4 regions of the Alteromonas sp. AWJ4_199 genome follow, and region 1 is predicted to be linked to each of the others. Evidence: predicted binding sites of a transcription regulator. Region 1 holds the regulator's gene; each other region holds the start of a gene.
The links. The regulator sigma-54, encoded in region 1, starts transcription at its own class of promoters, with help from an activator protein. The targets are predictions, from matches to a motif close to GTTGGCACGNNNNTNGNNT.

Region 1 (8,161 bases):
GTAAGCGGTATGGGAAAATCTGGACATATCGGCAATAAAATTGCCGCTACCCTTGCGAGCACTGGAACACCTGCCTTTTTCATGCATCCCGGTGAGGCCAACCACGGCGATTTGGGCATGCTAAGCAAAGGAGATGTGCTATTAGCCATTTCCAATTCTGGTGAAACCAATGAGTTAGTTAACTTACTGCCCGTGGTTAAGCGCTTAGGTATTCAGGTAGTGGCGATGACCAATAGTGCTGATAGCTCGCTAGGCCAACACGCAGATGTAGTGCTGGATATCAGTGTAGAAAAAGAAGCATGTTCATTGGGTCTGGCGCCTACATCAAGCACAACGGCCACACTGGTTATGGGCGATGCCCTTGCGGTAGCGCTGCTTGACCAAAAAGGCTTCACCTCAGACGACTTTGCGCTGTCACATCCAGGTGGAAGTTTAGGCAGAAAACTGCTGCTTAAAGTGAGTGATATTATGCTTAGCGGCAGCGATATCCCACTAGTGAATTTAAATGCGTCTGTTGCTGACGCGCTTTTGGAAATTTCCAAAAAGGGCCTGGGCATGACTGGTGTTATCGCACCCGATGGTTCGTTAACAGGCGTGTTTACTGATGGTGATTTACGCCGGATACTCGATGCCCGTATAGATGTACACAGTGCGACAGTAGAAGATGTAATGACCAAAGGCGGCAAAACAACCACAGCAGAACAGCTTGCTGTAGAAGCCCTAAACTTAATGGAAGCCCATAAGATAAGCGCATTAATGGTTACCGATGAAAAGCGCAACCCTGTCGGAGCCTTCAATATGCATATGCTTTTGAAAGCGGGAGTACTCTAAATGACGACGACTTTATACACCGATTTAGACCAGGCGCTTTTTGAGAAGTTGGCGCACATTAAACTACTGGTGTGTGACGTGGATGGCGTATTTTCAGACGGCCGAATTTACTTAGGCAACGACGGTGAAGAACTTAAAGCTTTTCACACCCGCGACGGATATGGCGTGAAAGCCTTGGTAAGTAATGGTGTTAACGTCGCCGTGATAACAGGGCGACGTTCAGCAATTGTAGAAAACAGAATGAAGGCGCTAAACGTAGCACACATTATTCAGGGTGAAGAAAACAAAGCTGACGCCCTCGGCGAGTTAATGAAAAGCCTTGGGTTAAGCCCCAGCGAAGTTGCCGCTGTAGGAGACGATATGCCCGATACAGGTATGTATCAGCATGTGGCGGTAAAAATTGCGGTTGCCGATGCTCACCCTTTTGTTGCAAAGCAAGCGAACTGGATCACCACACTTCCGGGTGGATTTGGCGCAGTTCGAGAAATATCGGACACCATTTTGCAAGCTAAAGGCGTTGCAAATGACATTTTCGGAGCTAGTGTATGAGCCAGTTTGGCTTCAATCGCTTAGGTTTAAGTATATCGGCGCTATTTATCTTAGCTATGCTTATGTACATCCCAACGTGGATGGAAGAGCAGCCTGAAACTCAAGGTAGTAGCGAAAATGATGCGCTCAAGCCTGCCTACAAGGCCAAAAACTTAACAACAACCTTGTACAACCAAGACGGTGAGTTAAATCACAAAGTCTTTGCAGAGTCGATGGAGCATTACGACCAATTAGGCTTTGTTTTATTCCAGCAACCTAAATATACCCTTTATACAGAAAGCGCTTCATCACCTTGGGTTGTAACTGCGCAGGAAGGAACGCTTTATAACAATGAATTAATTCAGCTTGAAGATAGCGTTGTTATTGAAAATCAAACCAGCGATGATTTTGTCAAAAGTTTATCCACGGAATACATCCAGATAAATTTAGACACGAAACAAATGACATCTGATCAACCCGTTGAGATACTGGGTACGCAATATCTTATTTTAAGCAATGGGTTTAACGCGAATTTACGCACACAAGAATACGAGCTTTTAGATCATGTACAAACGACTTATTCCCCTAGCAACTAGCCTTCTACTTGCCATCGCTAGCGGTGCGGTAATAGCCAGTGAAGAAGATTTTTCACAACCCATTAAGATAGGGTCAAACACCCAGTTTATTGATGGTAAAAACAAAACCGCGCTGTACAAGGAAGATGTACTTATTACCCAAGGTTCACTCCTAATCGAAGCTGATGAAGTAGAAGTAATAGCTACAGATGGCAGCGGCCGTGAAATATTTATCGCCCGTGGCAACCCTGCTAGCTATTCTCAATCACTAGAAGACGGTACACCGGTATCAGCGAAAGCCAATGAAATTCGCTATGAAGTAATTAATCGCACTATTTCTCTGGCGGGTAATGCTGAGCTACAGCAAGATACCAGTAAAGTGCAAGGTGATAAGATTACGTTCGATATGATTACTGAACAATTGCTTGCAACGGGTGGTGCCGGTGAAGATGGTGAAGGTCGTGTAACCACAGTATTTACTCCTGACACCATTCGTAAAACATCGTCTAAGAAAGACAACGAGGACAATGAATAGCAATGGCAACTTTGAGCGCTAAAAACCTTGCTAAATCGTATAAATCGCGACAGGTTGTTCGCGATGTAAGCCTTTCAGTGTCTACCGGTCAAATTGTCGGTCTTCTCGGCCCTAACGGCGCTGGTAAGACCACCACTTTTTACATGATTGTAGGCTTAGTCAACTTAGACAAAGGCAAAATCGAAATTGATGATAATGAGCTTACTCACCAGCCAATGCATGAGCGCGCACGCCGCGGTATAGGCTACCTCCCGCAAGAGGCATCAATATTTAGAAAGCTTACGGTATATGAAAATATCATGGCCATTTTGCAAACCCGTAAAGATTTAAATTCACAACAGCAAGAAGAAGAAGCTGATGCACTACTTGATGAATTTAATATCAACCATATACGTAATAGTACGGGCATGAGTTTGTCAGGGGGAGAACGTCGTCGCGTAGAGATTGCTCGCGCTTTGGCAGCGAAACCACAATTTATTTTGTTAGACGAACCATTTGCTGGTGTTGATCCAATATCAGTTAATGATATAAAGAAGATAATACAGCATCTTCGCGATAGGGGTATTGGTATCCTTATCACGGACCATAACGTACGCGAAACATTGGATGTTTGCGAAAAGGCGTACATTGTGAGTCATGGTGAGCTTATTGCGCAAGGAACCGCGGAACAGGTTTTAAGTAATCAAAAAGTAAGGGATGTATACCTAGGCGAACAATTCAGGCTATAGTTAATGTAACCGAATTGTCATTTTTCAGTTTCGCTCTGGTATATTCAATTTAGAGCATTTAAATAAGACGTAGATGAAACCATCTTTACAGCTAAAATTTAGCCAACAACTTACCATGACACCTCAGTTGCAGCAGGCCATCAAGCTGCTGCAGCTTTCTACGCTTGATCTTCAGCAAGAGATTCAAGAGGCACTCGACTCTAATCCACTGTTAGAAGTGGAAGAAGGTAACGACGAGCCACAAGTAGAAAAGAACAATGTCGATAGTGACGATAGTGCTGCTGAAGCGACAGCTTCTGCATCAAGCGACACGCTAGAGGCAGGAGATGCACTGGAGAAGAACGACCTTCCCGATGAGCTGCCTATCGACAGCACCTGGGACGAGTACTACTCCGCCTCTTCTGCGCCTGCGCCTGGCCCGTCTAATGATGACGAACAAATCTTCCAAGGTGAAACTACCGAAGACATCCAAGAGCATTTGCTTTGGCAAATGCGCCTCACTCACTTTTCAGACACTGACCGCGCTATTGCTACGGCTATCATCGACTCAATCGACGAATCCGGTTATCTAACCGTTACCCTTGACGATATCTTAGATGCTGTTAATGACGATGACTTAGAAGAGCCTATCGAAATGGACGAAATAGAATGTGTGCTTAAGCGCATTCAAATGTTCGACCCCATTGGTTCAGGTTCTCGTACACCTCAAGAGTGTCTTATGGTGCAATTGCGCCAGTTTTCAGAAGACACACCGTGGCTTGCTGAAGCGAAGCAGCTTATTGAGGAATATTCAGACTTACTGAGCAGTAAAGACTACCGCACGCTAATGCGTAAGAGCCGATTGAAAGAAGATCAGCTGCGCGAAGCAATGCGTTTACTCCAAACCTTGAATCCTCGCCCAGGTAGTGCTTTAGTTACTAAAGAGCCTGAATACGTTATTCCTGATGTCTCAGTAACCAAGAAAAATGGCCGTTGGGTGGTTGAGCTGAACCCCGACAGTCTGCCTAAATTAAGCGTAAATCAAACGTACGCAGCAATGAGTCGCCGTGCCAAGAACAGCAGCGATTCACAATTCATCCGCTCACACATGCAAGAGGCTAAGTGGTTCATAAAGAGCCTTGAATCTCGCAACGATACCTTGATGAAGGTTGCAAATTGCATTGTGCAGCAGCAAATGGGCTTTTTTGAGCACGGCCCGGAAATGATGAAACCAATGGTGCTAAATGATGTCGCAGAAATGGTAGATATGCACGAATCGACTATTTCGCGTGTGACAACACAGAAGTATATGCATACGCCCCGTGGCATCTTTGAATTGAAGTATTTCTTCTCAAGCCACGTAGCAACCGAGTCAGGTGGTGAGTGTTCATCTACAGCGATTCGTGCTTTGATCAAGAAGTTAGTGGCTGCGGAAAATCCTAGCAAGCCGCTAAGTGATAGCAAGATTGCTTCATTGTTGGCCGAGCAAGGCATAAAAGTCGCTCGGCGAACAATAGCAAAATACCGGGAATCGTTATCGATCCCGCCGTCGAACCAACGCAAAAGCCTTATCTAACCGGGCTTAATAATATAAGGAAGACGAAATATGCAAATCAACCTTACTGGTCATCATGTCGAAATCACCGACTCTTTGCGTAATTATGTCGATACGAAGTTCAGCAAACTTGAACGTCACTTTGATCACATTTCTAATGTGCATGTCATCCTGAACGTTGAAAAATTAAATCAAAAAGCTGAAGCGACTGTTCATTTAAGTGGCGCTGAAGTATTCGCATCCTCAGAAAATACCGACATGTATGCGGCGATTGACAGCATGGTTGATAAACTCGACCGGCAGGTAATCAAGCATAAGGAAAAACTGAAAAAACATTAGTAGTTAATTAAGCATGGATATACAAGCCATCGTAAGTCTGGACCGCACCGAGTGTGCGGTTCAGTGTAATAGTAAAAAGCGAATTCTTGAGATCATCGCTGATATCGCTGCCAAGCATAACGATAACATCGACCAGGCAACGGTTTTAAATAGCTTGATGGCTCGAGAACGTATGGGTAGCACGGGTATAGGTAACGGCATAGCACTGCCCCACGGCCGCCTAGCAGGCCTTGAGAAGGTAATAGCAATCGTTGTAACAAGTACACCAGCTATCAACTTTGATGCCCTAGACGAAAAGCCCGTAGACATATTCTTTGCTCTTCTCGTTCCCGAAGAGCAAACCGAAGGACACCTTCAGACACTGGCTACCGTAGCCGGTAAGCTAAGCGACAAAGAAACGATTAAAACAATACGTCGTGCAACAACCAGCGACGAAATTATTTCTGCATTAAGTTAAACAATAAGGGCTTATACATTATAGATAGGCACTTTATTCAACAACGCGTATGTGATGAAACCAGAATATAAGGGAGAGTTTAGGTGAAGCTGATCATAATCAGTGGTCGTTCGGGGTCTGGTAAGTCTGTCGCACTTCGCGCTTTGGAAGATTTAGGTTATTACTGTGTTGATAATATCCCAGTAAATTTGCTTCCCACCCTCACCCATACTGTTGTTGATGAATACGATCAAGTTGCGGTAAGTATTGACGTTAGGAATCTCCCCAAAAACCCTGACGACTTGGTAGAGATTCTAGACTACCTGCCATCCTCTTGGTCGATGACTATAGTATACATTGACGCAAGCGACGACGTTCTGGTTAAGCGCTTTAGCGAAACTCGCCGTCTTCACCCTTTAGCTAAGCTAAATAAGTCTCTATCGGAAGCTATTAGGGCGGAATCTGCGCTTCTTGCACCAATTACTGAACGCGCTGATTTATACCTAGATACAGACAAGCTAACAATACATCAACTCGCCGAACTGATCCGTGAACGTATTTTGGGTAAGAAAAGTTCACGCCTTGTTCTTGTCTTTGAGTCGTTTGGCTTTAAACACGGTATACCTAAAGATGCTGACTACGTTTTTGACGCGCGTTTTTTACCTAACCCCCATTGGGAGCCAGACCTTAAACACTTAACTGGGTTAGATGCCCCCGTGGAAGTATTTTTAGGCTCACAACCCGTAGTAACCAAATTTATTTGGCAAATTCAAAACTTAATGACTACATGGCTTCCTCACTTAGAGCGCAACAATAGAAGCTATGTGACTGTGGCTATCGGTTGCACTGGCGGCCAACACCGCTCTGTCTATATTGCCCAAACCTTGTCGAAAACCTTCAGCGAAATACATCCTGATGTTCAAATTCGTCACAGAGAGTTGAACCAGTAATGACTATTCAAAAAACGCTTACCATCGTCAATAAACTCGGCTTACACGCGAGAGCAGCCACGCAATTGGTTCAGCTTGCTAATCAGTTCGATGCCAAAATCATTTTAAAAAAAGGCGATAAAGAAGCCGATGCAAGCAGCGTCTTAGGCTTGATGATGCTGGAAAGTCACCAAGGCGAACAGGTAGATGTTATTGTCGATGGTGATGACGCGGTCGATGCACTTGCTGCCATTGAAGAGCTGATTGAGGGCAGATTTAACGAAGACGAATAGTCTCAACCCGAATATCTTTTGATGAATTAACCAACAGCTAGCTTAGTAATTCCAAATTCTTGTGTAAAAGCCACGCAATTATCATGACAGACTTAATATAATTGCGATATTCTACGCACACTTAGGCTACGCAGCCTTTATTTTCCATATCAGCTGAGTAGGAATAACGCCTTATGGCAGAAGCGCTTGTTTCTAAATACGTACAAACCCAATTACGCGCACTTAACGCAGCGTTGATAAACGGTCAATTTGTATCTGTACGTAAGCTTCTGCTTGAACTCCCCCCTTCAGACGTTGCTCATATTCTCGAATCTAGCCCTAGCAGGACCCGTGATGAGTTATGGGAGCTAATTGATAGCGACTTTCACGGTGATATTTTAGAAGAACTCTCTGATGATGTTCGAAACGGTATTATCACAAAGATGCTCCCCGCCAATGTGGTTGATGCACTCGAAGAAATGGATACCGATGACTTAGCAGAAACGCTGAGTAGCCTTCCTGAACCCGTGTTGGCAGACATTCTCGATTCAATGGATGCACAAGACCGCGTACGTGCTGAGCAAGCGCTGTCTTACGGTGAAGAAACCGCTGGTTTCATCATGAACACCGATACCATTACCTTACGTCCTGATGTAACCATTGATGTGGTTCTTCGCTACATTCGCTTAAAAGGTGAGTTACCGGAAAATACAGACACCTTCTATGTGGTCAATAGAACCGATAATCTGGTCGGTATTATTCCTGTTGCCCGTCTTCTCACCGCAGATACCGACGACAAAGTGTCTGATGTCATGGACGAAGAATCTGAAGCGATTCCGGTAAACATGCCCGACGATGAAGTGGCAAGCCTGTTTGAGCGTTATAATTGGCTTTCAGCACCGGTAGTTGATGAAAATCATCGCTTAGTGGGGCGAATTACCATTGATGACGTAGTTGATATCATTCGTGAAGACGCTGAACACTCAATGATGAGTATGGCGGGTCTTGATGATGATGAAGATACCTTTGCACCGGTTATGCAAAGTACTAAACGCCGCTCCGTTTGGCTGGCAGTAAATTTAGTGACAGCGCTAATGGCAGCAATGGTGAGTGACTTATTTGAAGCCACGCTAAGTCAGCTTGCTGTGTTAGCTATATTGAACACCATTGTGCCCAGCATGGGCGGCGTGGCTGGTAACCAGACACTAACCCTTGTTATTCGCGGTATGGCGCTCGGTCATGTAAATGCCAGTAACTCGCGTTGGCTTATCAGTAAAGAAATCTCTATTGGCTTTTTAAATGGGGCAATTTGGGCTGTGCTAATTGCCTCTGTTATCGCACTCTGGAAGCAAGATTACATGCTGGGCGTTATTATCGCCTTTGCGATGATGGTAAACATGATTGCGGCAGCGCTTGCCGGCGCAACCTTACCCATGATCATGAAGCGCCTTAAA
Region 2 (8,161 bases), 1.5 Mb from region 1:
TACCGCGTTTAGGGTGAGATAAGCTACAAAGGTGTATAACGTCGTTTAGTGGCTTGTCGCAAATAATTGAGGTTAACGCAGATACAATGTCGTGCACATGGACAAGGTTTATTCGTTTATTTCCAGCATCCAACTGTCTTCCACTTAACGAACGGGCGGGATGACGGTCTGGACCTACTAAACCGGCTAGACGAATAATACTGATATCAACCTGACCTCGTTTAGACAACAAATAGTCTTCAATAGTAACGTGTGCCTTGGCCGAAGCTGTTTGCGGCTGTGTAGTGCTAACTTCGGTAACTACTTCGTTCGTGGCATCGCCATAAACTGATGTAGTACTGATAAAAACAATGTGCGCGACGCCTGCGCTTAGTGCAGCATCAATAAGTCGCACCATATTGTCAGTAAATGATTCGAGGTTGGTGTTTCTTCTACCTGGGGGAATATTTAGCAATAGGGTCGCGTTTGGTAGGTGGTTGCATAGCGCCGATGTATCATCGCCCAGTGCATATTCAATTGCGGTGATACCTTGTTCTTTTAACGCCAGGCGTTTCTGTTGGCTTCGAGTAGTGCCAATAATATTGACCTTGCCCGACAGTGCGTTGCCTACATAGCCGGCTAACCAGCCATAGCCACTAATTACTACATTCTGAGTCATCGATTAAATTCCCCTTTGTTTAGGGCTTAAGAGTACATCAATCGGAGGGCGGATGTCGTTAATACGCCTACCATTAACTGAAAAAGCAGAAATCTGAGTGAGGTGAAATATTAAAAAGTTAGATAGCGATCGATACAAAAACTAAAAACCGACTGTTTTTTCAGTCGGTTTCAAAGTAGGGGATACAGAAAGGTAAGTCGTTTGTTGTAGCGGGCTTAGTTCGCTAAATCAATCAACTACATTTTCATTTCGTCGTTGTGGCCATGGCGGTCTTGGTGATCTCTGTGATCAATATCTAGCAGGTTCAAGTCATCAAGCCCTGATATGGATGCCTGCATCTTGCCTTCGGCATAGTCGGCTTTCTTCAGTACTTTACACAAAGCATCGCCTTTTTCTTCCAGCGAAGCGGCTTGGCTTTCCAAGCGATATTCTAAATCTTCACCCCAGCGCTCCATCTTTTGTTCAAACTCAGACATATCACCACCTTCCCACAGCATTTGTGTGCCAACCGCGATAAGAATTCTGCCCATAGATTCACTGATCAAAGATTCGATTTGTGTTTCAAACTCTTGTTCCCAGCTTTCGTCAAACCAACCTGGCTCGTCAAATTTCGTAGAATCTACGCGAATATTGCCCGCGTCATCATAAAATGAGGTGTTTAGTTTGGTCTCTAGTGAGTTGAACAATTCATTGAAATCATCACCCATTTGATCGCCGCCCAACAGTTCAGTAAACACTTCAGTTACTGCTACATTGGCAATTTGTAGGCCTTCACTGGCAATAGTAAGGGTCATAGGAATAGCAATATCAATGTTGTTGTAGTATTCACTTACCCAATGCTGTTGTTCGCTATTTAGCGAAATTGACTCACCGTTGATGGTCATATTGTGTTGAGCATCAATGGTCATTACCGAACCATTGTCCATCTGAACCGTAAGGTCGCCTTGGTAATACTGAATATGGCCATCTAGCTCCATGTCGCAGCTGTTGTTCTGAAAGCTTGTGTCATGCGCGAATGCGTGTCCACTTATCAAAGCACTGGTAACGGCAACAGAAAGTAGTAGTTTGTTAGACATTGTTCATTCCTTAATTTAGGTGTGACACATCAACCTTGTTCTAAGCGCTGCGACGGGTTGTAGAGTCACTATCAAATAAACACTAGCGTTATTCGCTGGTATACCTTTAACAGAGCAATGGCCTTGCCAATATTTAAAGTTTATATTTTTCAGTAGGTTAGGTTGTAATGGTGGTTTTTTAGAGCAATTTTCAATTCACTATTTAGTGAAATTGCTAATTAATTAGTAGTTTTGACTAAGATCAATTAATACCAATAGCGATACATTTAAGCCAATCCAAGCATGGTTAAATCTTATTTATTGGTGCATAATACCGCCAATATTTTTAAGGGGTTATCACAATGGCTGATTGGATTAATGCAATTATGTTTGGTGTTGCGCTAATTGCCTTTACGCTAGGGCTAAGCAGCATCGTTATGGGCTTTATGACTGCTAAAGCAGGTGCTGAAGGTATGCAGGAAAAAATCGAGTATGGTTTTTTTGGCGTTACTGGTTTAGTACTTTGTTTACTGATGGCCTACGCACTGGCTTAAGCGATAAGTATTATGAAAAAACCGGCTATTACAGCCGGTTTTTTTTCGCCTTTAAAAAATACTGATATTACTTCTAGTGGTTGTTGTCTTTGCGGCCATGTGCGCTTTTGCCCTAAGCTTCTTTTGGCGCAATAACTTATCTTGGCGTATTAGTCATCAATACGGTGTTGCGCAGGTTCCTGTCGGGCATCTTTTCCATCAGTGCTGTTAAACACGCTATGTTCACGATGGGCTAGCAAAGATAAATGCCCGTCACGCTGATAAGCGCGTAAGTCGAACAGGTCAAGCATGGCCATAACATGGTCAAAAATATCTGCCTGCACTTTCTCGTATCTCACCCATTCTTTTTGTGCACTGAAGCAGTAAATTTCTAAAGGTAAACCAAGCTCATTAGGCGGTAGCTGCCTAACCATTAAGGTCAGTTCTTGGTTAATGTCTGGGTGTTTACGTAAGTAAGCCTCTAAATACGCCCTGAAAGTACCAATGTTAGTAAGGCGACGGTTGTTTAACAGATCCGATTCATCAATAGAATAATCTCTGTGGTAGGCACGAAGCTCGTTCTTCTTTTTCTCGACATACTCATTGATATAACGAATTTTGGAAAAGCGCTCTAGCATGTCGTTGTCGCAAAGCTTGATCGAGTGCACATCAATATAAATAGCACGCTTAATTCTACGACCACCAGACTCCTGCATGCCCCGCCAATTTTTTACCGCTTCAGTGGTAAGGCTATAGGTCGGCAACGTTGAAATAGTCTTATCCCAGTTTTGAACTTTAACGTTGGTTAGACCTATCTCGAGTATTTCACCATCTACTTCATACTTAGGCATGGCAATCCAGTCGCCTGTATTAAACATGCGGTTGGCGGCAATTTGAATACCGGCAACAAAGCCTAAAATGGTGTCTCTGAATATTAATAGCAGCACAGCTGCAATGGCGGTTAAGCCAGAAACAATAAGCAGCGGGCTTCTATCTACAATCAATGAAATACTTAACAGTATGGTGACAATAGCAAACGCTAACTTAGTAACCTGAATGAAGCCTGTTATTGGCGCGCGCCGTGAGAGCGCAGATGCATTATATACGTCCTCTACCGTGCTCAGCATGGCGTACAGGGCCAACAACCCGCTATACAGCATGTACAGTTGAGCACTTTTAATCATCATTCCGTGCATTACTGCTTCGTTATGAATAAGTACTGGGGTGGCAATATAAATAAAGAGAGCAGGGAAGAGGTGCATTAAGCGTCTGAAGAAGCCATGTTCTTGCAGCGCGTTATCCCACTTATTGTTCGACTTATATACCCAGTTGGCAATTTGGGGGCGCACTAGCAGACGCGCAACCACGTAGATTAAGATTGCTACGAATAGTATAGAGCCTAGAGCAAGCAAATTGTAAAGCGGATCTTCAGTGGTTAAATTAGGAAAAACGTCTTTAACCAAATGAATGAAATGATCGCGTACTGAAGCACTGACTTCCATTATTTACGACTCCAACAGTTTCTTAATACGGTTGTCTTTATTTTCCCACAGACCATTTAACCAGTTTTGAAAATAGAGACGAAACTCAGACTCAGTGCGTTCTGATTCCTGTTGTAACTCGGGAACGGGTGTAACATTTACGTCAATGACGATTTTTGTCATTTGACCGCTTAACATTGCCATCATTGGGTGGCGCTTGTTTTCTGGATAAAGCAACGAGATATCTAACACGTTGGTAAATAGCTCGCCCATAGCAGATAGCGTGAAGGATACGCCGCCGGCTTTTGGCGGAAGTAGATTCTCGTACGGACTTTGCTTAGACAAGTGTTTTTGTGTGGTGAAGCGAGTACCTTCAACAAAGTTAATGACAGTAGTCGGAACCGTTCTGAACTTCTCACAGTACGCTTTAGTGGTCTCTAGATCTTTGCCTTTTTTGTCTGGATGTTTTTCAAGGTACGCACGGGTGTATCTATGCATAAACGGCATATCAAGAGCCCATGCTCCAAGCCCTACAAACGGTAGCCATATCAGCTCTTTTTTAAGGAAGAACTTGGGCGCGGGAATGCGGTGTGTGGCGAACTCAATGAGCAGGATGATATCCAAATAACTAAGGTGGTTAGCGATAATCAAATACCAACTGTTCTTTGAAAGCTCACCGTGAACCGAACACTCAATATCAACCTTATTGAACAACCTAATCAATATCACGCTAATACGGCCAAAGCTAAACATAAGCGCATGCATTACTTTGTTCCATGTAGTCCGTATTTTTCCATTTGGTAACAGCAGTTTTACCAAGCCAAGTAGAATAATTAGTCCGCCCCATAGAGCGAGGTTGAGAATTTGCAGTGTGGTGTGCAAAACAAAGATAAAAGGCGCAAGTACTACACGGATCATAATGGTTTCTGAGTTGCGTTAAGTGAATTTAAAAGCTGATCTTTGGCGTGCCATTGTTCATTTAGCCATGTTTGAAAACGGGCGCGAACTTGTGGGTCGTCAAAGTAACTATCGTTGAATACGCCATTTTCCATAATGTCTTTAATAGGCATAACCTTTATATTTACGCGGATGTCGCGAACTTTACCGCTCACGAAGTCCCAAAAAGAAGGAACGCCGTTAGGGTAGTCTATGGTTACGTCAATAAGCTTATGCAAATGTTCCCCCATAGCTGATAACACAAAAGCCACTCCGCCAGCCTTGGGCTTTAGTAAGTGAGCGAACGGCGAAGCTTGTTTTTCATGCTTTGCTTGCGTAAAGCGTGTGCCCTCTACGAAGTTCATAATGCTGACGGGTTTATTGCGAAACTTCTCGCACGCTTTGCGCGTGGTTTCCATATCTTTACCCTTAAGATGTGGGTTTTTAGCCAAGAAAGATTTTGAATATCGGCGCATAAATGGAAAGTCTAGCGCCCACCAAGCAAGGCCTAGTATCGGCACATAGATCAATTCCTTTTTAAGGAAAAACTTTAGAAAAGGGATCTTTCGGTTGAATACACGTTGAAGAACTAAGATATCGACCCAAGATTGATGATTAGCAATAACGAGATACCAATCGTCTCGAGTAAGTTTTTCAAGTCCGTTTACTTGCCACTTGGTACGCCCACTAATGCGCTGATTGAGGTTATTGACACCAATCCACGCAGTGGCACATGCGTCAAGCAAATAGGAGATGAAGCGACGCCATGGGGCAAAAGGGATTAACTTAAAAATCGCGAGTATGAATATAGGCGTTGACCACAAAACTGTATTCAGGAAATAGCAGATAACCGAAATAGTGCCAACAATATGATGCAACAGGGCTTTTACCATTGTACTTACCTCAAAAATTAGGCGCTTAGTGTAAACGAACTTGATCTAAAATCCGATAGAGCCTTTACTGATTCCCCAATAAAGGTGCAAATTTATGAATTTAAGGAGCTGAAATGGAGCTTATTGGCGAAAATAAAGCATTTGGGGGACAGCATTTGCGCTATACCCACAAATCTGAAACCACACAATGCGACATGACTTTCGCAATCTTTCTTCCCCCATTTGCCTCGAAAGAGAAACCGGTTCCGGTTCTATATTGGTTGTCAGGCCTAACTTGTACCGACCAAAATTTTATGCAGAAAGCCGGTGCAATGAAACTGGCAGCGGAACTAGGCATGGCTATTGTTGCGCCTGATACATCGCCTCGTGGTGAAGGGGTGCCAGACGATGAAGAAGGGTCTTATGATTTCGGTTTAGGAGCAGGCTTTTATGTGGACGCAACACAAGCACCGTGGGATAAACACTACAATATGTATAGCTACATTGTTGATGAACTGCCGGCGCTTATCGAAAGCGAATTCCCTGTGACTAAAGAGCGGGCGATTAGCGGACATTCTATGGGCGGACACGGTGCGCTTGTTATCGGCATGCGTAACCCAAACAAATTTGTTTCAGTATCAGCATTTAGCCCTATTTCGAACCCCTCAGATTGCGCATGGGGAGAAAAAGCATTAGGCAGATACCTAGGCGAAGACAAGACAACGTGGAAGGACTACGATGCATCTTTGCTGTTAGCAAGCAAAACCCATAGCGTGCCTTTGTTGGTAGAGCAGGGCACAAAAGATGAGTTCTTGCACGAACAGCTAAAGCCTCAGTCTCTGGTACATGCTGCTCAACAATCCGATACGCAACTTACGCTGAATATGCACGAAGGTTACGACCACAGTTACTTCTTCATCGCATCGTTTATTGAAGAGCATTTAGAGTTCCATGCGGGACATATGGGCTTAATCTAAGCGTGCTCATTTAAACTCAAAAGTACATTAAAAAGCCGGAACATGTTCCGGCTTTCTGTATCATTATTGCCTAAAAGACTGTAATTACTTTAACTTTTGCGCAAGCGAGATGAATTCATCAATCGCAACGGGTCGTTGATATAAATACCCTTGACCGTAAGCGCACTGATGATTTTGTAAAAATTGCTGCTGCTGTTGAGTCTCAATGCCTTCGGCGATAATTTTGATATTTAAATTATGCGCAAGCCCGAGAATAGCCTGCACAATTGCTTGGTCATCGGTATTTTTCTCTAATTCACTTACGAAAGAGCGGTCAATCTTAAGCTCATCAATAGGCAATTTTTTCAAGTATACTAGCGAGCTAAAACCTGTACCGAAATCGTCTATCGATACAGTAATACCCATAGCCCTAAGCTCGTTAAGCAAGACAGACACAGTGTCTAAACTCTCAACAAACACGCTTTCTGTTAATTCGATAGATAAATTGGAGCCGGGAAGCTGGTGATCTTCTAATGCATTCTTAATTTGATTAAGTAACGCTAAATCTGATACTTGGCGACCGGATATATTAATAGCCAATCTAATATCTAATTTCGATGCTTTTAGCGCCTCAATAACATTACAGGCTTCATTAATAAGCCACTCACCAAAGGGGAAGATGAGTTCGCTTTTTTCTGCTAACGGAATGAATACTTCCGGTGAGATAAATTTTCCTTCAGGTGTTATCCATCTTGCTAGCGCTTCACATTTTACTATCTTCCCTGAAGAGAGGTCGACGATGGGCTGTAAGAAGAGTTTTAGCTCGCTATTTTTTATGGCACCGCGAAGCTTCGTTTCAAGCTCATTAATGGCACGATGCTGCTCGTGAAGTTCCTCGCTGTAAGCGAGGGCGATGTTCCTTCCCTGATATTTAGCGGCTTGAAGTGCAATATCTGAACATTGCAACAGCGTTTCTGATGAAAAGCTGTCCTGTGGAAAACTCGCCTCACCAATATTAACACCTAGGTTGGGCTCGTTGCCGTTAATTACGGTGTAGGGCTGAGTGAGCTTAGTTACAAGCTGTCTAGCATACTCGGTAGTGCTTACATCTTTAAAAGTATCTATTCGTTTTACGAGGGCAAACTCGTTACTGCCGATTCTTGCAGTGAATCCGCTGTTACCAACGAAGGTTTGTAGCCGTAAAGCAAATGACTTTAAAATCTCATCCCCAGATTGGTAGCTCAGCATCTCATTAATCTTTTTGAAACCGCAAATATCAATGATAAATAACTTAAAAGGGGTATCTTCCTGTACCAGCCGCCTTACCGTGCTGGTAAACGAATTGCGGTTGGCAACTTTAGTTAACGAATCCATGCCGCTGGCAGTAAGTATACTTTTTTCTTTGTTGTGTATGTGCGTGATGTCGGTAAATAGATATACCCAGTGCGTGAGCTCATCGTCTTGCAACACTGGATGAATGGTAACCTGAAGCCAGACTTTATAATCGTCAACCGGCTGCCAATATACTTCACCTTGCCATGGCGCTTTGCGCTTTACTAATGCCGGTAGAAAAGTAGATGGCGCATCGATGTCTTTTATCAGCTCGCTGATACGGATAGAACTCGGTGTGGTGCTATTACAAAGTAGAAGTCTGTGTGAAGCGTTATTAT
Region 3 (8,161 bases), on a different contig from region 1:
TCCAATGTATCCACCACCGCCTGTTCTCCTTGCCAGCCTTTATTCGCCTTTATGCCAAACAGATTATGCGAACTAGTGCCATCAGATTTGTGAATGACAAATTTTCCCCAGCCTGTTTCAACCGCAGCCTGAGAAATGATTGCTCTTGGATCCATGCCGTATTTCTCCGCCACTTTCTCGGCGATAGGCATAAGGCTCTCAACAAATTGTTCTGGGCTCTCGAACATGGCGTCTTTTTGTGCCGCCTGGCTTTTTATCGAATTAGAGGAAAGCGCTATGCCTTGTGCCTCAGCGACCTTGTATTCACGACTTCTATTTAGCGATGAAATATCACCGTCACTTCTTATAACGCTAGCAGGCGTATAACTATTTTCGGTTTGGCCTAACTGTTTCACAATAACATCAGCTAACCCCAAGCCACCGCCTGATGTTAAATCTGTAGCCAGCTGCTGGTCGTGCATATCGCGGTAAAACTTCACTTGTTGAGAATTGAACGGGCTATTCTCATCGGCAAGCGCATCTTGCGCTTTACGCATAGATTTCAACATCATCTGCACAAATATCGCTTCAAACTGCTGGGCAGCTTCTTGCAATACTGTTTCATCACCCGACGCAATGGCTTCGCGCATTTTGTTAATGCTACCCATATCATGGACATTACGAGCCATATCAAGCTGATTTTTTGTGCTTAGTGATTCCATCGTATTTATTCCGCTGTAACCCTTTATTATTCCTATCGGATGCTTGTATAGACTGTTTGATTTAGATGATCACAAGCTCGCCGCGTAGAGCGCCCGCTTGGCGTAAAGCTTCTAAAATTGCCATTAAATCCCCCGGTGCCGCGCCCACTTCATTAACTGCGCGAACTAGTTGGTCAAGAGTGACGCCTGGCTCGAACTTGAACATTCTGCTATCAGCTAAATCGACATCTACAATTGACTGTGTGGTCACCACTGTCTCACCGTCAGCAAATGCATTGGGTTGAGCAACCTGCTGATTTTCAGAAATCGTTACTGTTAAACCGCCATGTGTAATGGCCGCAGGCAATAAGCGTACGTCGCTGCCTATTACGATTGTGCCGGTACGGCTGTTTATCACAACGCGTGCTGGTGCATCTGCCGGCGTAAATTCAAAGTTTTCCAGAGTAGCCAAGAAGCCAACTCGCTGGCCAACATCCCGGGGAGCAGTTACTCGGACAGATGCGGCGTCGATGGGTTTTGCAATTATGTAGCCATTTTCAGGTTGTGCGCCTAAGCGCTCGTTAATAGTGTCTGCAAGTGCTTTTGCCGTTGAAAAGTCTGGGTAATGAAGATTAAGGGTCAGCGTATCGCCATTCGCAAAACCGCTAGGAACCGATTGTTCAACCATAGCTCCATTTGGAATTCTGCCTACGGTAGGCGTATTGACGACAATACGCGACCCATCGCCTCCCTGCGCACCAAACCCACTAACCACTAAGCTACCTTGTGCTACCGCATAGACTTTGCCATCAACACCACGAAGAAACGTTTGAAGAAGTGTTCCGCCTTGAAGGCTTGATGCTTCACCAACGGAAGAAACCGTGATATCAATGGTTTGACCCGGTTTTGCGAAAGCAGGCAATTCGGCATGAACAGCAACCGCCGCCACATTTTTAATTTTTGGTTTGGTATTAGCATCAAGGCTGATACCAAAATTGCTTAGCATGGTTCTAAAACTTTGCTCGGTGAATGGGCTTTGCTCGCCGGTACCAGGTAAACCAACGACAAGACCATACCCTACTAATTGGTTGCTACGCACGCCCTGTATGCTTGCTAAATCTTTAATACGCTGCGCCGCTGCTTGTGAAGATAAAAGCAGTGTTAATACGGCTAATACGACTGAAAATAAACGCATGTCCACTCTCCTACCAAAAACCTAAAGAGGCCACCAAGTTGAATCGAAAAACTTAGTTAACCAACCCTTTTCTTGCGCTCTCGCAAATGTACCCGTACCCGAATATTGAATGCGAGCATTGGCTACCTTCGTGGACACTATCTCATTCTCAGGGCTAATATCTGCAGGGCGAATAATGCCTGTTAAACGGATGTACTCATCACCATGGTTCAGCGTTAACCACTTCTCGCCGCGAATAACCAAATTATTGTTTGGCAATACATCTACAACCGTTACAGAAATGGCACCATCTAAACTGTTGCTTTGGTTAGCTGCAGCATCACCGCTAAAGTCGCGAGAAGATCCGATCCCTAATTGAATAGATTGGCCACCAATATTTACCGCCTGACCACCTAGGCCGGTTATCGTATCTAGGTTTACATTAGTATCTTTAGCTGTAGTGGTGTCAGCAGACTTACTGGCTGACGTACTTTCGTTCAAAGTAACCGTAATAATGTCGCCCACTCGTCTGGCGGTAACATCAGAGTACAAACTGTTTGCCATGTACGAACGAAATAGCGAACCGTCTTCAACCACCGTTTCACGCGGGTAATCTGGCACTACTGGCGCAAACGAGGGATCATTTGCCTGAACAGGAGGTTCGTTTGTACTGGCGCAACCGCCAAGTAAAAATAGTGCAACAGATAAACCTAAAATACGCATGACGCTACCTACTAAAGTTGCTGAATAACCTGACCAAGCATTTGGTCAACTGACGAGATAACTTTTGAGTTCATCTCATACAAACGCTGGCTTTCGATCAGGTTTACCAACTCTTCGGTCACGTTTACATTTGACGTTTCAAGGGTTCCTTGAGAGATATAACCTAAACCTTGAAGCCCAGGGATACCTTGAATAGGTGCACCGCTCGATGCCGTCTCTACATAAAGGTTTTGTCCGGTAGGCTGAAGCCCCGTCGGATTCACAAAATCAGAAATATTTAACTGCCCCAATACCTGAGGTTCAGCTTGACCGCGGATGCTCACGCTGATTTCACCATCTTGCGAGATAGTGATTTGCTGCGCATCTTCAGGAATAGCTACTTCAGGCTGAAGTAAGAAACCAGCGCCAGAGGTAACAATTTGCCCTTGGTCGTTTAAGGAAAATTGACCATTTCTTGAGTAAGCAATCGTGCCGTCGGGCTGCAAAATTTCAAAATAACCACGACCTTGAATTGACATATCCAACGCATTTTCAGTGGTGAGCAAGTTGCCCTGCGTATGTGCTTTTTGCGTAGCGACCACTTTTGAACCTGAACCAAGCATTAGTCCAGATGGTAGTTCGGTGTCAGCAGAAGAACGACCGCCTGGCTGATTGATATTCTGATAAAGCAAATCTTCAAATACTGCGCGGTCTTTTTTAAAGCCTACAGTTGATGCGTTTGCTAAGTTGTTAGACACCACTGCCACATCGGTTTGTGCGGCGTCTAGTCCGGTTTTACTAATCCATAGTGCTGGATGCATGTTAACCTCCGACGTTGCTCAAAGGGCAACGGTGTTTAAAATTCATTTACAGTATGCGCAGCAACTGGTTACCGCGAGTATCAAGCTCTTCTGCCTGCTTCATCATTTTGACTTGTAACTCGTAGTGACGTTGAAGACTTATCATGTCTACCATCTCTTCAACAGCATTAACGTTTGAGCCTTCAAGCATGCCAGACATTACTTTGACGTTGGCATTGGCCGGCGCAATGGAGCCATCTTCCATTCTAAATAAGCCGTCGGTGCCGCGCTCCATATCCGCGTAATTAGGCGAGACTAACTTAAGGCGACCCACTTCTTCGATAACATTTGCCGGGGCGCCTAACTGTCTCATTGACAAGGTGCCGTCAGCAGCAATGTTTAGGTTATCAAGAGGCACAGGTAAAAAAATCGGCCCGTTGTCACCTAGCACCACACGGTCGTGAATGTCTGTCAAAATTCCGTCATCGCCTAGTTTGAAGTTGCCATCACGGGAATAAGCTTCTTGACCATTTTGATCTTGTACCGCAAACCAACCATCCCCTTGAATGGCCACATCTAAATCTCGGTCCGTTTTAATCATAGGGCCCGACTCATAATTGTTAGACGGGCTTTCAGTCATAGAAAATACGCGGGTTGGCAAACCTTCACCGTAAGCCGGCATCGATCTCGCTTGCTCTAATTGAGCTCTAAACCCGGTTGTCTGCGCGTTGGCTAAGTTATTGGCTCTAATCCCCGTACCTAATAGGTCTTGAGATGCGCCACTCGCTGAAATATAGAGAAGTTTGTCCATGACTGACTTTTGACTCTGATTAAACCTTAAACAAGATTTTGCAAAGGCGATGCCAATCTGTGGGTTTTTAACTCAGATAGAAAATATGAAAGGTATTAAATTGATATTTAAAGGAAAATAAAAGAGCCGCGGTTGTGCGGCTCTTGTAAATATCGGCAATAATGGAGGGCTTATACGCCAATGTATTGCCGCTTTTATATTCAAATAAACGGCGCTTTACCTTAACTATCGGATGTTCAGGATAGTCTGGTTCAGTGAATTATTTACCTCAAGCGCTCGTGAGTTAGCCTGGAAGTTACGCTGAGCGATAATCATATCGATAAGCTCGGTTGTCAGGTTAACGTTAGCTTGTTCAAGGGCTGATGAATTAATCTCACCGAAGGTACCGGTTGTTGCTTCACCCGCGAGTGCCTCACCTGAAAGAATACTCTCTTTCCACTGAGTACTGCTTTCTTGCGTTAGGCCTTGCTCGTTAGAGAAGCGAACAAGCGCCACACGAACAATCGGCTCAGAGGTTCCGTTAGAGAAAGTGGCACGTACCAAGCCGTCTGGGCCAATATCAATACCCGTGAGTCGTCCTACTGGCAGACCATCTTGTTCTAATGACGTTACTTCAAAAGCAGATGCAAACTGCGTTGGCTCATTAGGCGTGGCGTTATTTACATCGAGGTTGAAGTCAATGCTAATCTGCTGCGTAGGGTCTGAGCCATTTGCAAGAATACCAGCGCCCAATGCTTCAGTTTGCATCTTGAAATCTAACGTTGGTAAGCCATCTGGCGTTTCCATACCAGAAAAATCACCGCCTTGAGAGAAGATAAGTTTAGATGCAGTTACTGCATTACCTGTATTACCGCCAACCGAGTTAACTGCTGTGGCTGGGTCAGTATCGGCACCCGTAGAGTCTGTCATATCAACGAGGGTATCGTCGACTGCTGTGGCCACATACCATTCATTATCAACGCCAGGTGAACCGTCTTTGATAAAATAATAGGTCATAACATGACTATCACCCAAAGAATCATAAACGGTAACCGATGTTGCTGCGTTATACGTCAACGGATCTTCAGGGTTGAAGTCTTGAGGGTCTAGTCCAAGATCACCGGCAGGAAGATTCATACGAATATCAACTTCAGAGGTTTGCTGCGGTGAGCCTGAAGAATCCGGAATACGAACAGGTTCTGTAGTACTCAGCGCAACTGATGCACTGGTTCCATCAGCGTTTACTGGGAAACCCAGAAGATTATCGCCATTACTATTCACCACGAAATTGTCACTATCGAGCTTGAATTGACCAGCACGAGTAAACGAAAAGTCACGAGACGTAATTTCAGGTACCGTTGCAAAGAAACCATTACCTGTAATCGCGAGATCAAGCGACGTGTTAGTAAACTGCAGGCTACCTTGAGAAAATTGCTGCGCAACCTCTTGGGTAAGTACACCATCACCCACTTTTGTTTTGCCACCTGCCAACAATGATGCAGCATAAACATCACCAAATTCAGCACGAGATTCTTTAAAGCCAACTGTATTTACGTTTGCGATGTTGTTGGCGGTTACATCCAAATCTTTTTGTGCGGCCGATACGCCACTCAGTGCAATATTAAAAGACATTATTGATTCTCCTACTAACTGCCGATTTGAATGACGTCATCAAGATTGATACTGACATCACCATCCAAATTCAAAATTACGCCCTGACCACTACCGGCCAAGCTGACACTTCCAACATGACGATTAACGGCAGTGTTAAGCTGAACGCCTTCGCCGTTTAGTTCGCCAGTGGCACTGATAACATATTCACCGGGTGCCATCTGGTTTCCATGTTTATCTTTGCCATCCCACTCAAACTCAATGTTGCCGGCACTTTGTGTTCCTGCATCAATGGTTTTAATAACCTCACCGAACTGGTTCTCAATGCTAATCGTCATGTTTTGAACAGTTTTCTCGTTTACGATGACGCCAGAGAGCCCTTCACCTTCGTTCGCCATATAACCGACATTACCTTGAACTAGCACGTTCTGTCCGATGAGACTCGATGCCTGCAGTGCTTGATTAGATGTCATTGAAGCCGCAAACGATTCGAATTTCTCGTTAAGCTGGGAGATGCCGTCAGCCATCGTAAATGACGTCATCTGGGCCACCATCTGATCGTTATCAACCGGTGCCGTAGGATCCTGATTGGCAAGCTGTTCCGTCAACATCGAAAAGAAATCTTCTTGGGTTAGCTGCTGCTCGGTACCATCGGCAACTTTTACAGTTTCTTCCTGCCAGTACAGGTCCGTATTTAAGCCGGTGTTATTTATGGTGTTCACTGATTAATCCTCACATTATTCAAGCGGCAAATTACTGCCCTTGACCTAACTGAAGTACGCGGCGGAAGATTCGTTTGGTGGTATCCGCTACCTGTACGTTTGTTTCATACGCTTTAGACGCAGACATCATATTCGCCATTTCTTCTACAATATTGACGTTAGGTTTGTAGATATAGCCCTCTTCGTCTGCCATTGGGTTATTAGGCGCATATTCCACCTGAAGTGGAGCATCACTTTCCACTATGCCCTTAACCTGAACACCTGCGCCCTTCGACTGATCTCGCATAGCGTCTTGTAATGCCGTGGCAAAAACAGGGTGGCGAGCTCGGTAGGTTTCGTCATAGCTGCTGCTTACCGAGTTTGCATTAGCAATATTACTCGCCGTGGTATTAAGGCGAACATTTTCCGCCTCCATACCCGTACTCGAAATTTGCATTACGTTAAATAAACTCATGACTATTGACCTCCTGAGCTAAGTGCTTTTTTCATGCCTTTAATTTTTCCATTTAAAAATTCAAGGCTTGCTTGGTAGCGCAATCCATTGTCTAAAAACCGGTTTCTTTCCGCTTGGACTTCTACCGTATTACCGTCGCCGGTATCCGGTTGGGTGGGTACGCGGTACTGCATGTCAAAATTTGCCGCAACAGACGAAGAGTTGCCGCCTAGGTGGCGTTCATTTGTCCTTACCAATCCGGAAGAAGCATGTTGTTTGGTTCCACTAGATGCTTCGCTCATTGCCGACTGCATGGCTTTGTTAAAATCAATATCTCTGGCTTTGTAACCAGGGGTATTTGCGTTAGCTAGATTCCCCGAAATAACCTCCATACGCTCTGTGCGTATCTTCAGTGCTGACTCGTGAAAGCCCACCAGCTTATCTAGGTTAATAGCCATAACATGACCTCTGACATACTTTAAAAACGTTTCGTGTTGACAAGCTAAACGGAACTATAAGGGTTTAACTTTTGCCGTTTTACTGTCGTTTGTTTGAATAGTTAGCAAGGCAGATGCCACAATGGGTTTTTGACGGAAGGTATAAAGGTCAGTAAGTCGGCTTGAGTTACAAAAAAGTTTATTTATCAAGCCGATAAGTTAGATCATTTTTTTTGGTAGTAAAGGCCAGGGTGGCACTTCACCATGCTATAGATATCACTGGCAGCACTTATAGACTCTGATGCGCCAAGAAATAGAACGCCGTTAGGCTGCAGTTGTCCGGCAATTTGTTGCAGGATCCGTTGCTTTACTTCTGCTGAAAAGTAAATCAACACGTTGCGGCAAAACACAATATCAAACCGACCGAGCGCGGCATAACTTGTAAGCAGGTTTAAACTCCTAAAGCTTACCATACGGCGAACCTCAGGCTTCACCTGCATAAGTCCCTTTTCGTTTTGTTGGAAAAAAGCTTGTCTTCGCTGTGGAGATAACCCTCTGGCAAGAGACAACTCGTCGTAAATGCCAGCTTCGCACTTTTGCAACATCTCAGATGACAAATCAGTAGCGACAATTTCAACGCCCGCTCTAAGAGCCCCCGGGCGTTGACGCTGAAATTCAAGCACGGACATAGCAATGGAATAAGGTTCCTGTCCAGATGAACACGCAGCACTCCAAATACGGATCTTCTGATGTTTCGTTGATAGGGACGGCAATAATTCTTTTATTAGAAGATCAAAGGGATAATTATCGCG
Region 4 (8,161 bases), 1.1 Mb from region 1:
TTAAGTGTGTTTTAGGCGTTGTTATGCGAGAGGTGGAGCGCGACCTGGCGGAGCCGCAAAGGCAAAAGATGTGTAGGGTGCTGCTGCAAGGCGAGACGCCAAGGCGCGATAGCGCACAAGGGATATCACTACTAACGCATCTACAGGTACGTTGTCCATTTGAGGAAGGTCGGCCAACGTGCCGTTGGTACAATCTACGTGCTCAACAGGTGCTTTTAGTAGTTCTGGGCTTATAAATACAAACTCACCTTCAAGCTCTGTTGCGCTTACCGATATATAGCGCATGGTTTTGCCAGTACAGATAAGCTCAATGTCATCACCCACCAACCCACGGGCATGCTGCATGGTATGCGAAGCAAGGCCCAGTGCTAATGCATTTTGCAAAAGCATACAAAGGCAGAGGGTTAAGGCTGTCAGGTGTTTAATCGACATTGTTTATCTTTTTACGTTGCGCGTCTTTATCATAGCGTGCGATGGACGAATGTTTCCACATTTTAATTAAGTTCTTTAACTCCGGCCTTTTTAAGCTTTCGGTAAAGTGTGCGGGTACTTACGCCTAGCGCGTCCGCGAGGCTGTTTATATCGCCTTTAAAGGAGCTTGCTACCTGAGCAAGATAGACATCTTCTACCTCGTCGAGAGTCATAATACCCTTGCCAAGATTAACTCCGCTTGTTGTTAGTGGGTATTGATCATCTTTACCCTCCATTGAAGCGTTATTCTCGTCGTTGAACTCGTCTAACACGGGAAGATCCGACTCGTAGATCACGCTCTCATCGGCAAGTAATACAGCTTGGTCAACGATGTTGCGCAACTCGCGAATATTACCCGGAAAGGCGTAGCTGCTTAATTTTTCGAGGGCTTTTTTATGGAAACGCTTTTTTTCGTGGGACTGGGCCAAAAAGTGCGTTGCAATTAGCGCAATATCTGACTTTCTCTCTCGTAAGGACGGAAGATTGATAGGAAAGCCAGCAATTCGATAGTAAAGGTCACGCCTGAATTCCCCCTTTTCTACCATTTGCTTTAAATTTTTATGCGATGCACACACCAAACGGAAGTTGGCCTTCTTCGAAACTACGCTTCCCACAGGGCGGTAAGTCTGTGTTTCAAAAAGCCGAAGTAGTTTAACCTGCATGGCGAGGGGAATATCGCCTACTTCGTCGAAAAATAGAGTGCCACCCTCTGCCGCCTCTACCAGTCCTTTTTTATTGGTGGTCGCGCCGGTGAAAGCGCCTTTTTCATAGCCGAATAACTCACTTTCAAGCAACGCATCAGACAACCCGGTACATTCAATCACAACAAAAGGTTTTTCAGCGCGATGGCTACTTGAGTGCAGAGCCTGAGACACCAGTTCTTTCCCAGTTCCGGTTTCACCAAACAGTAAAACAGATATATCTGAGTTTGCAGCGCGGTTAATTTTATTCAGCATCGTTTTGAATGCTTCTGACTCGCCAATCATTTTTCCAGCAGAGGGGCGGTTAGACGCAAAGGCAAGCTTATCTAGAATTTCCAGATAACCTATTAAATCCCCGTGACCGTCGAAGATAGGTCGCATCAGAATGTCACAGTAGCTTTGGCCCTCGCTGGTGGTATGGATATGCACCACACTAGCTGCTCGGCCCGACTTTTTACTTTCCTGCATAGGGCACTGCTCGCCGCATTGGTCACAGGGCTTATTGTTTCGATGAGATACCTGATAACAGGTGCTATAACCGAGCTTGATATCGACAGGGTAAGTATCTCTGTAAGGCGCATTGACCGCCTCAATAATGTAGTTTTGATTGATGAAAATAGCGGGTTTGTCTATTGCATCTATCATTGCTTGTACAATTGATATGTTCATTGTCAGCGTATTAGTTAATGCTACTTTTATCTTGCCAACTTAACATATTGGCATAGAGCTTGTTGATTGTTTTAGTTGAATCACAATGCCTGAGTGCAAATACGTCCGTCAATAGGAGAGTTACACAATGAAAAAACGCACCTTTTTAATTGCGTTGGGGGTAGCCGTAAGCGCCGGTTGCCCTTTCGCTAATGCACAAACCAACGAGCTAGCTGACAGCGAAGTACAAACAAAAGTGAAGCAGGCAAGAGTTCACGCTAAAGCACTTGGTGGAGCGCTTAAATCTAGGCTAAAACAGGCAATTCAGTCTGGTGGTTTAGAAGCGGGTGTAGAAGAGTGTCAGTTGGCTGCCGAGCCTATCGCCGAGGGGCTTAGCCAAAATGGGTGGGAAGTAGGGCGTACTGCGCTAAAAGTGAGAAACCCGAATAACGCGCCAGACGAGTGGGAGCGCGAACAGCTAGCCCTTTTCACCTCTCTATTGGAAAAGGCTAAGCTAGAGGGTAAACAGCCGTCTATGCCTATGGATACCTCTAAGTATGACAGCGACAGTGGCGAATTCCGGTACATGATGGCTATTCAACAAGGTCAAGTTTGCATGGCGTGCCACGGTGGCCAAGTTGCACCTTCAGTAAAGGATACCATTTTAAAACATTACCCTAAGGATGAGGCCACTGGGTTTGAACTTGGTGAATTGCGCGGCGCGTTCACACTGACCTATTCGCCACAGTAACAACTTCAGTTAATTTTGTATTAGCTGAAGCAAAAGCTCTCTTCTCAACCTATTAAACAAGGCTATGACGCCCCCTCCTTTTTTTATATGTGTCAATTTTGTCATTGAAAGTGACAAAATTGGCGCGGTGATCGTATCGAATCCTTGCGATGGATCAAAGTGCGCAACTTTTCGTCATGGAATAATTGTCCTGCACAGTACGAATAGACTGTCATTCATCAGTTGTTAGTTCAGATTAACGAGAAAAGTGATGTATGGCACAAACCATGCTCTAGCTGTGATGAATGTTCACGTGATAACCACTGAATAACCAATAAATTTATTTAAGGTCAAGCGCTTATCGCGCAAAAGAGACAAGGGAGATAACCCATGAGCGATACGTTAATAGAACTATCGCGGTGGCAATTTGCATTAACTGCGATGTTCCACTTTATTTTTGTACCCTTAACACTAGGGCTAAGCTTTTTACTTGCCATCATGGAGTCGGTCTATGTGATGACAGGTAAAGAGATATACAAGCAAATGACCCAGTTTTGGGGAAAGCTGTTTGGTATTAACTTTGCCATTGGGGTAGCCACAGGCTTAACCATGGAATTCCAGTTCGGCATGAACTGGTCATACTATTCCCACTATGTTGGCGATATCTTTGGCGCGCCTCTGGCTATTGAAGGGCTTATGGCTTTCTTCTTGGAGTCTACCTTCGTGGGCCTGTTCTTTTTTGGCTGGGACAAAATGTCTAAGGTGAAGCACCTTATGGCTACTTGGTTAGTTGCTATTGGTTCTAACTTCTCAGCGCTTTGGATCCTAATCGCTAATGGCTGGATGCAGTATCCAGTAGGTGCTGAATTTAACTTTGAAGCAATGCGTATGGAAATGACCAGCTTCGCTGACGTTATTTTTAACCCTGTAGCTCAGGTTAAGTTCGTTCATACAGTTTCAGCAGGCTACGTGACCGGCGCAATGTTTGTGTTGGCAATCTCTAGCTACTACTTACTAAACCATAAGCATATTGCGTTTGCCCGTCGCTCGTTTGCGATTGCAGCCAGCTTTGGCTTAGCTTCAACTTTGTCAGTTATTGTTTTAGGTGACGAAAGTGGCTATGAACTGGGTGACGTGCAAAAAGTGAAATTAGCTGCTGTGGAAGCTGAATATGAAACGCATCCCGCGCCAGCACCGTTCACTGTTTTTGGTATACCTAACGATGAGAAAGAGGAAACCGAATACGCCCTTCAGATTCCGTGGGCAATGGGCATCATTGCAACCCGTTCGTTAACCGAAGAAGTGAAAGGTATTAAGGATCTTAAAGAAGAGAATCGCGAGCGTATTTTAAGCGGCATTAAAGCTTATGAAGTGCTTGATGATGTAAGAAATGGTACCGCAACAGCTGAGCAGCGCGCAGCCTTTGAAGCCAACAAAGACAGTCTTGGCTACGCCATGCTGCTTGAGCCCTACACAGACGATGTATCAAACCCATCAGAAACGGCCATTCAACAAGCCGTTGACTACAGCGTTCCTCCGGTGGCCCCGCTATTTTGGAGTTTCCGAATCATGGTTGCTGCAGGTTTCATTATGCTTGCTCTGTTCTTGTGCGCATTTTATTACAGTACAAAACATAAAATCACCAAGCCTCGCTGGCTACTAAGAGGCGCTCTTTATGGTTTACCACTTCCTTGGGTGGCGTGTGAAGCAGGCTGGTTCGTTGCTGAATATGGTCGTCAGCCATGGTCTATTGCAGAAGTATTGCCGGTGCATACCTCAGTGTCTAACTTGGCGATTAGCGATGTGGTAATCACTATTGTTGCCTATACCGTCTTCTACACAGCAATGTTCATCATTGGCTTTTACCTAATGAAAAAATTCGCGAAGAAAGGTCCTGTGCCTCCGGAAGATACAAAGACTGAAACTGAGCTTGATCTTATTGACCTTGATGAGCAAGGAGCAAAAGCATGATTGATTATGAACTGTTACGCGTCATTTGGTGGTGCTTAGTTGGCGTGCTGCTAATTGGGTTCGCCGTCACTGACGGCTTCGATTTAGGAGTGGGCGCTTTGCTTACCCTTATCGGGAAAAATGACAAAGAACGTCGTGTGATGATTAACACTGTTGGACCTCACTGGGACGGAAATCAGGTGTGGTTTATTACCGCTGGTGGCGCCATTTTTGCGGCGTGGCCAATGATTTATGCTACGGCGTTTTCAGGTTTCTACCTTGCTTTAGCGCTAACGTTAATTGCCCTCTGGATGCGTCCTATTGGTTTTGATTACCGCAGTAAATTACCTAACCCACAGTGGCGCAAAGCCTGGGACTGGGCGCTATTTGCTGGTGGCATTATTCCGTCGCTCATCTTTGGTGTGGCGTTTGGTAACCTGCTATTAGGTGTGCCTTTCGAGCTAGATAGCACCCTTAAATCAACCTATACAGGTTCGTTCTTTGGTTTGCTGACGCCTTTTGCCTTAGTGAGCGGATTACTGTCAGTAGCTATTTTACTTAACCACGGTGCAACCTGGTTACAAATGAAAACTGATGGTTTTATTGAAGTTAGAGCCCGCGCCGTATCAGTGGTATTGAGCCTTGTAGGCGTAGCCTTGTTTGTTATTGCAGGTTTTTGGGTAGCATTTGGCTTAGATGGCTTTGTGATTACCTCTGCGGTAGACACTATTGCCACATCGAACCCGCTTAAGAAAGAGGTAGCTATTGAAGCGGGTGCTTGGATGAGCAATTACAGCAAATATCCTTTCATGGTGGCAGCCCCCGTATTAGGTGTAGTAGCTGGTCTTGCCTGCGCGTTCTTCTCTAAGAAAGGCAATCCGGGTATGGCGTTCGTATCAAGTGCACTGTTTATCACGGGTGTAATTTTAACTGCGGGCTTTTCAATGTTCCCGTTCCTAATGCCTAGCATCACAATGCCAGAAGCTAGCCTTACCGTATGGGATGCAACGTCTAGTCACATGACGCTGAACGTTATGTTCATTGTTGCCTGTATCTTTGTACCCATTGTACTTAGCTACACCGCTTATAGCTTTTACGTGATGCGTGGTCGCATCAAAAATGATGACCTCGACCAATCTCACACTATCTATTAAGGAGATATTTATGTGGTATTTCGCTTGGATATTAGGTGTTTTACTGGCGTGCTCTTTCGGCATTATCAACGCCATGTGGTTAGAAGCTACAGAAAATATGGATAGACCGGAAGATCAAGAGTAGAAATGGAAGTAGGCTGGCCGCAAGAACACGCCGTGAACCCGTCAAAGGGGGCTTTGCGGCCAACCCACCACCCCTTCGAAGAGGGTGAAAAAGAAATCAAATAACGAGAAAGATAGATACGAACAGTGATTAAAGAAAAGGTTCCCAACAGGCAAACACTTACTCAGTGGTGTAAGGAAATGGATAGCGCGCACACGCTTGGCTTGCGCCGTTCTCTTATGTCACAGGTAGTGGTTAAGTGTTTGTCGCTTTTTTCTTTAATTATTGGCTTTTACTACTTTTCTAGCATTGCACAAGACTGGGTGGTGAATAAAACACCCGCGTTACAAGGTGATCTAGCGGGCTTATCTGTTTGCTTGGGAATAACCTGGGTGCTTCAAGGCGTAGCGAATCGCTTGTCGTGCCAAGCGAAAGACTCGGTGCTCAACAAGCTGGAGCAGAAGTTAAGTAAGGTGTTTGTTTCTCGCCAACATGCCTTGGTTCGACAGCACTCAGTTTATTATTGGCAAACCCTATGGTTACAGCACCTACAAGCTTTTACAGATTGGGCATTGGAATATCGTGTTCAGCAAACAATAGCCGTTGTAGTGCCTTTATTAGCATTAACAGTAATTTTTTATGTCAATCCGGTTATTGGTCTTGGGTTACTAATCACACTTCCTGTTGTGCCGCTTTTCATGATTATTGTTGGTAAGGGCGCAGCTGCACTGCATCGTAAACACTTTGTCGCTCTTGAAAGGTTGGGAAGCTTATTTACAGACCGTTTAGCGGCATTGCCGATGCTAGCAAATTTTCAAGCGCATCAAAGACAAACCGGCCTGCTAAAAGAAGCAAGCGAACAGTTAAATACACGCACAATGAAAGTCGTCAGTGTCGCATTTTTATCTAATAGTGTGCTCGATTTTTTTGCCACGCTTGCTGTTGCGTTAGTGGCGGTATTTATTGGGTTTTCGCTATTAGGTGAGCTTGAAATTGGCCCGGCTATAACCTTGCAGCAAGGCTTATGGATTTTACTTACCGTACCCTTGTTACTAAGTGAAATGAAAAAACTGGGGCAGGTGTATCATCAAAAAGCTCAGGCTGAAGCAGCGCAAGAAGAACTGGCTCCATTGTACTCACACGTGCCTGATACGATTTCACTACAATCTTATGCTCAAAGCGCCGATAATCCTGAAGAAATGTCACGGTTACTAGATGCTTCTAACTTCAACGTGTTTGACTTGCGTGAGCCCGCTTCACTTAAAGAAGGGCACGTACAACCTGCCTTACTAAAAGCTAACTCCTTGATAATCTCAAAAGGCGATAAGGTGCTCCTTAATGGGAAATCTGGAGCGGGCAAAACCTTATTGTTAGAGGCGCTTAGTGGCCAAAGGCCAGCGACCCATAAATTCGAACAGCCAGTAGTGTGGATCACTCAGCACCCAGTCATCACGCCAGGTTCAGTGCGGGAGAACCTATGTCTTAACGATACTTACTCCGATGACATCTTAATAACCGCATTGCAAGACGTTGAACTTGAAGCTTGGCTAACACTGTTGCCCTATGGGCTTGATACTGTGATGACAGACTACCCTCAACTTTCAGGCGGTGAAGCACAGCGTTTGTCACTGGCAAGAGCGTTATTACGTGATGAAAGTATCTGGCTTCTCGATGAACCAACCGCACATTTACCCGATGAGCAACACCATAGGCTAGCTCAGTTGATTAAGCGTTTGGGCGAGAGCAAAACCTTGATATGGGCCTCTCACAAAGCATTGCCAAGTAATTGGTTTAATCAGTTTTGGTCGGTTGAGAAAAAAACGTCACTCAACCAAGCAAATACTGAAGCGAATAATGATCACAGCGACACTGGTATAGAACACGGCAACCACGATTGTGATGTAACAAGTGTAGTGAAAGTAGTAACCAGTGCTGTGAATAAAAATTCAAATGATCAGAAAAGGAGTTTTGGTTTTGAATAATGGAAAACCCGCTTATCTGACGTTACTACTGGCTCTTTTGCACGGCATAGCGGGGATTAGTATTCTTGTTATTTCTGCTTGGTTTATTGCGATTAGTGCAATAGCGCCAGTGGGGTTTAACTATGTAATACCTGCTGTGGTCATTCGCGCTTTGGCGCTTCTTCGTATTGCGTCAGGTTATGCCAGTATGTGGTTTGGGCACAATGACCTCCTAGCGCGCATTGCAAAAGCACGGCTGCGCGTTTTTTGTCAGCTAGAAAACAGTCAGATTACTGATAAGGCCTATACCACAGAAGCACTAGCGCAACATACTGAAGAGCTTGCGAGCAAATGGATTGCATGGGTTGCCCCTCTATCAAGCGTTGTATTTATCTTCACAGGTTTGTGCGCTGCTGCGGTGTACCTCGACCTCCCAGGCGCTT

Region 2: ACXAER_RS13260 (DUF2884 family protein) is a predicted target of sigma-54. The motif match lies at 1,847-1,865, and genes of this name have one in related genera.
Region 3: ACXAER_RS18245 (flagellar basal body rod protein FlgF) is a predicted target of sigma-54. The motif match lies at 4,206-4,224, and genes of this name have one in related genera.
Region 4: ACXAER_RS11330 (Tll0287-like domain-containing protein) is a predicted target of sigma-54. The motif match lies at 1,888-1,906, and genes of this name have one in related genera.

The regions. Positions count from the first base shown of each region.
Region 1 covers NZ_JBSWUR010000001.1:1,491,635-1,499,795, forward strand. Annotated here, with positions in the region: gene ACXAER_RS06490 (KpsF/GutQ family sugar-phosphate isomerase) at 1-831, shown strand, start outside; gene kdsC (3-deoxy-manno-octulosonate-8-phosphatase KdsC) at 832-1,380, shown strand; gene lptC (LPS export ABC transporter periplasmic protein LptC) at 1,377-1,955, shown strand; gene lptA (lipopolysaccharide transport periplasmic protein LptA) at 1,924-2,469, shown strand; gene lptB (LPS export ABC transporter ATP-binding protein) at 2,472-3,197, shown strand; gene ACXAER_RS06515 (RNA polymerase factor sigma-54) at 3,271-4,752, shown strand; gene hpf (ribosome hibernation promoting factor) at 4,783-5,070, shown strand; gene ptsN (PTS IIA-like nitrogen regulatory protein PtsN) at 5,084-5,527, shown strand; gene rapZ (RNase adapter RapZ) at 5,611-6,456, shown strand; gene ACXAER_RS06535 (HPr family phosphocarrier protein) at 6,456-6,728, shown strand; gene mgtE (magnesium transporter) at 6,902-8,161, shown strand, end outside.
Region 2 covers NZ_JBSWUR010000001.1:3,025,168-3,033,328, forward strand. Annotated here, with positions in the region: gene ACXAER_RS13255 (NAD-dependent epimerase/dehydratase family protein) at 1-658, opposite strand, end outside; gene ACXAER_RS13260 (DUF2884 family protein) at 895-1,734, opposite strand; gene ACXAER_RS13265 (hypothetical protein) at 2,076-2,267, shown strand; gene ACXAER_RS13270 (mechanosensitive ion channel family protein) at 2,417-3,748, opposite strand; gene ACXAER_RS13275 (acyltransferase) at 3,752-4,645, opposite strand; gene ACXAER_RS13280 (acyltransferase) at 4,642-5,556, opposite strand; gene fghA (S-formylglutathione hydrolase) at 5,670-6,512, shown strand; gene ACXAER_RS13290 (putative bifunctional diguanylate cyclase/phosphodiesterase) at 6,597-8,161, opposite strand, start outside.
Region 3 covers NZ_JBSWUR010000003.1:255,027-263,187, forward strand. Annotated here, with positions in the region: gene flgJ (flagellar assembly peptidoglycan hydrolase FlgJ) at 1-701, opposite strand, end outside; gene ACXAER_RS18230 (flagellar basal body P-ring protein FlgI) at 763-1,875, opposite strand; gene flgH (flagellar basal body L-ring protein FlgH) at 1,897-2,577, opposite strand; gene flgG (flagellar basal-body rod protein FlgG) at 2,589-3,377, opposite strand; gene ACXAER_RS18245 (flagellar basal body rod protein FlgF) at 3,424-4,167, opposite strand; gene flgE (flagellar hook protein FlgE) at 4,393-5,778, opposite strand; gene flgD (flagellar hook assembly protein FlgD) at 5,793-6,479, opposite strand; gene flgC (flagellar basal body rod protein FlgC) at 6,511-6,933, opposite strand; gene flgB (flagellar basal body rod protein FlgB) at 6,936-7,370, opposite strand; gene ACXAER_RS18270 (CheR family methyltransferase) at 7,574-8,161, opposite strand, start outside.
Region 4 covers NZ_JBSWUR010000001.1:2,574,851-2,583,011, forward strand. Annotated here, with positions in the region: gene ACXAER_RS11320 (hypothetical protein) at 22-432, opposite strand; gene ACXAER_RS11325 (sigma-54 interaction domain-containing protein) at 495-1,817, opposite strand; gene ACXAER_RS11330 (Tll0287-like domain-containing protein) at 1,969-2,571, shown strand; gene ACXAER_RS11335 (cytochrome ubiquinol oxidase subunit I) at 2,941-4,521, shown strand; gene cydB (cytochrome d ubiquinol oxidase subunit II) at 4,518-5,654, shown strand; gene cydX (cytochrome bd-I oxidase subunit CydX) at 5,665-5,778, shown strand; gene ACXAER_RS11350 (ABC transporter ATP-binding protein/permease) at 5,958-7,739, shown strand; gene ACXAER_RS11355 (ATP-binding cassette domain-containing protein) at 7,732-8,161, shown strand, end outside.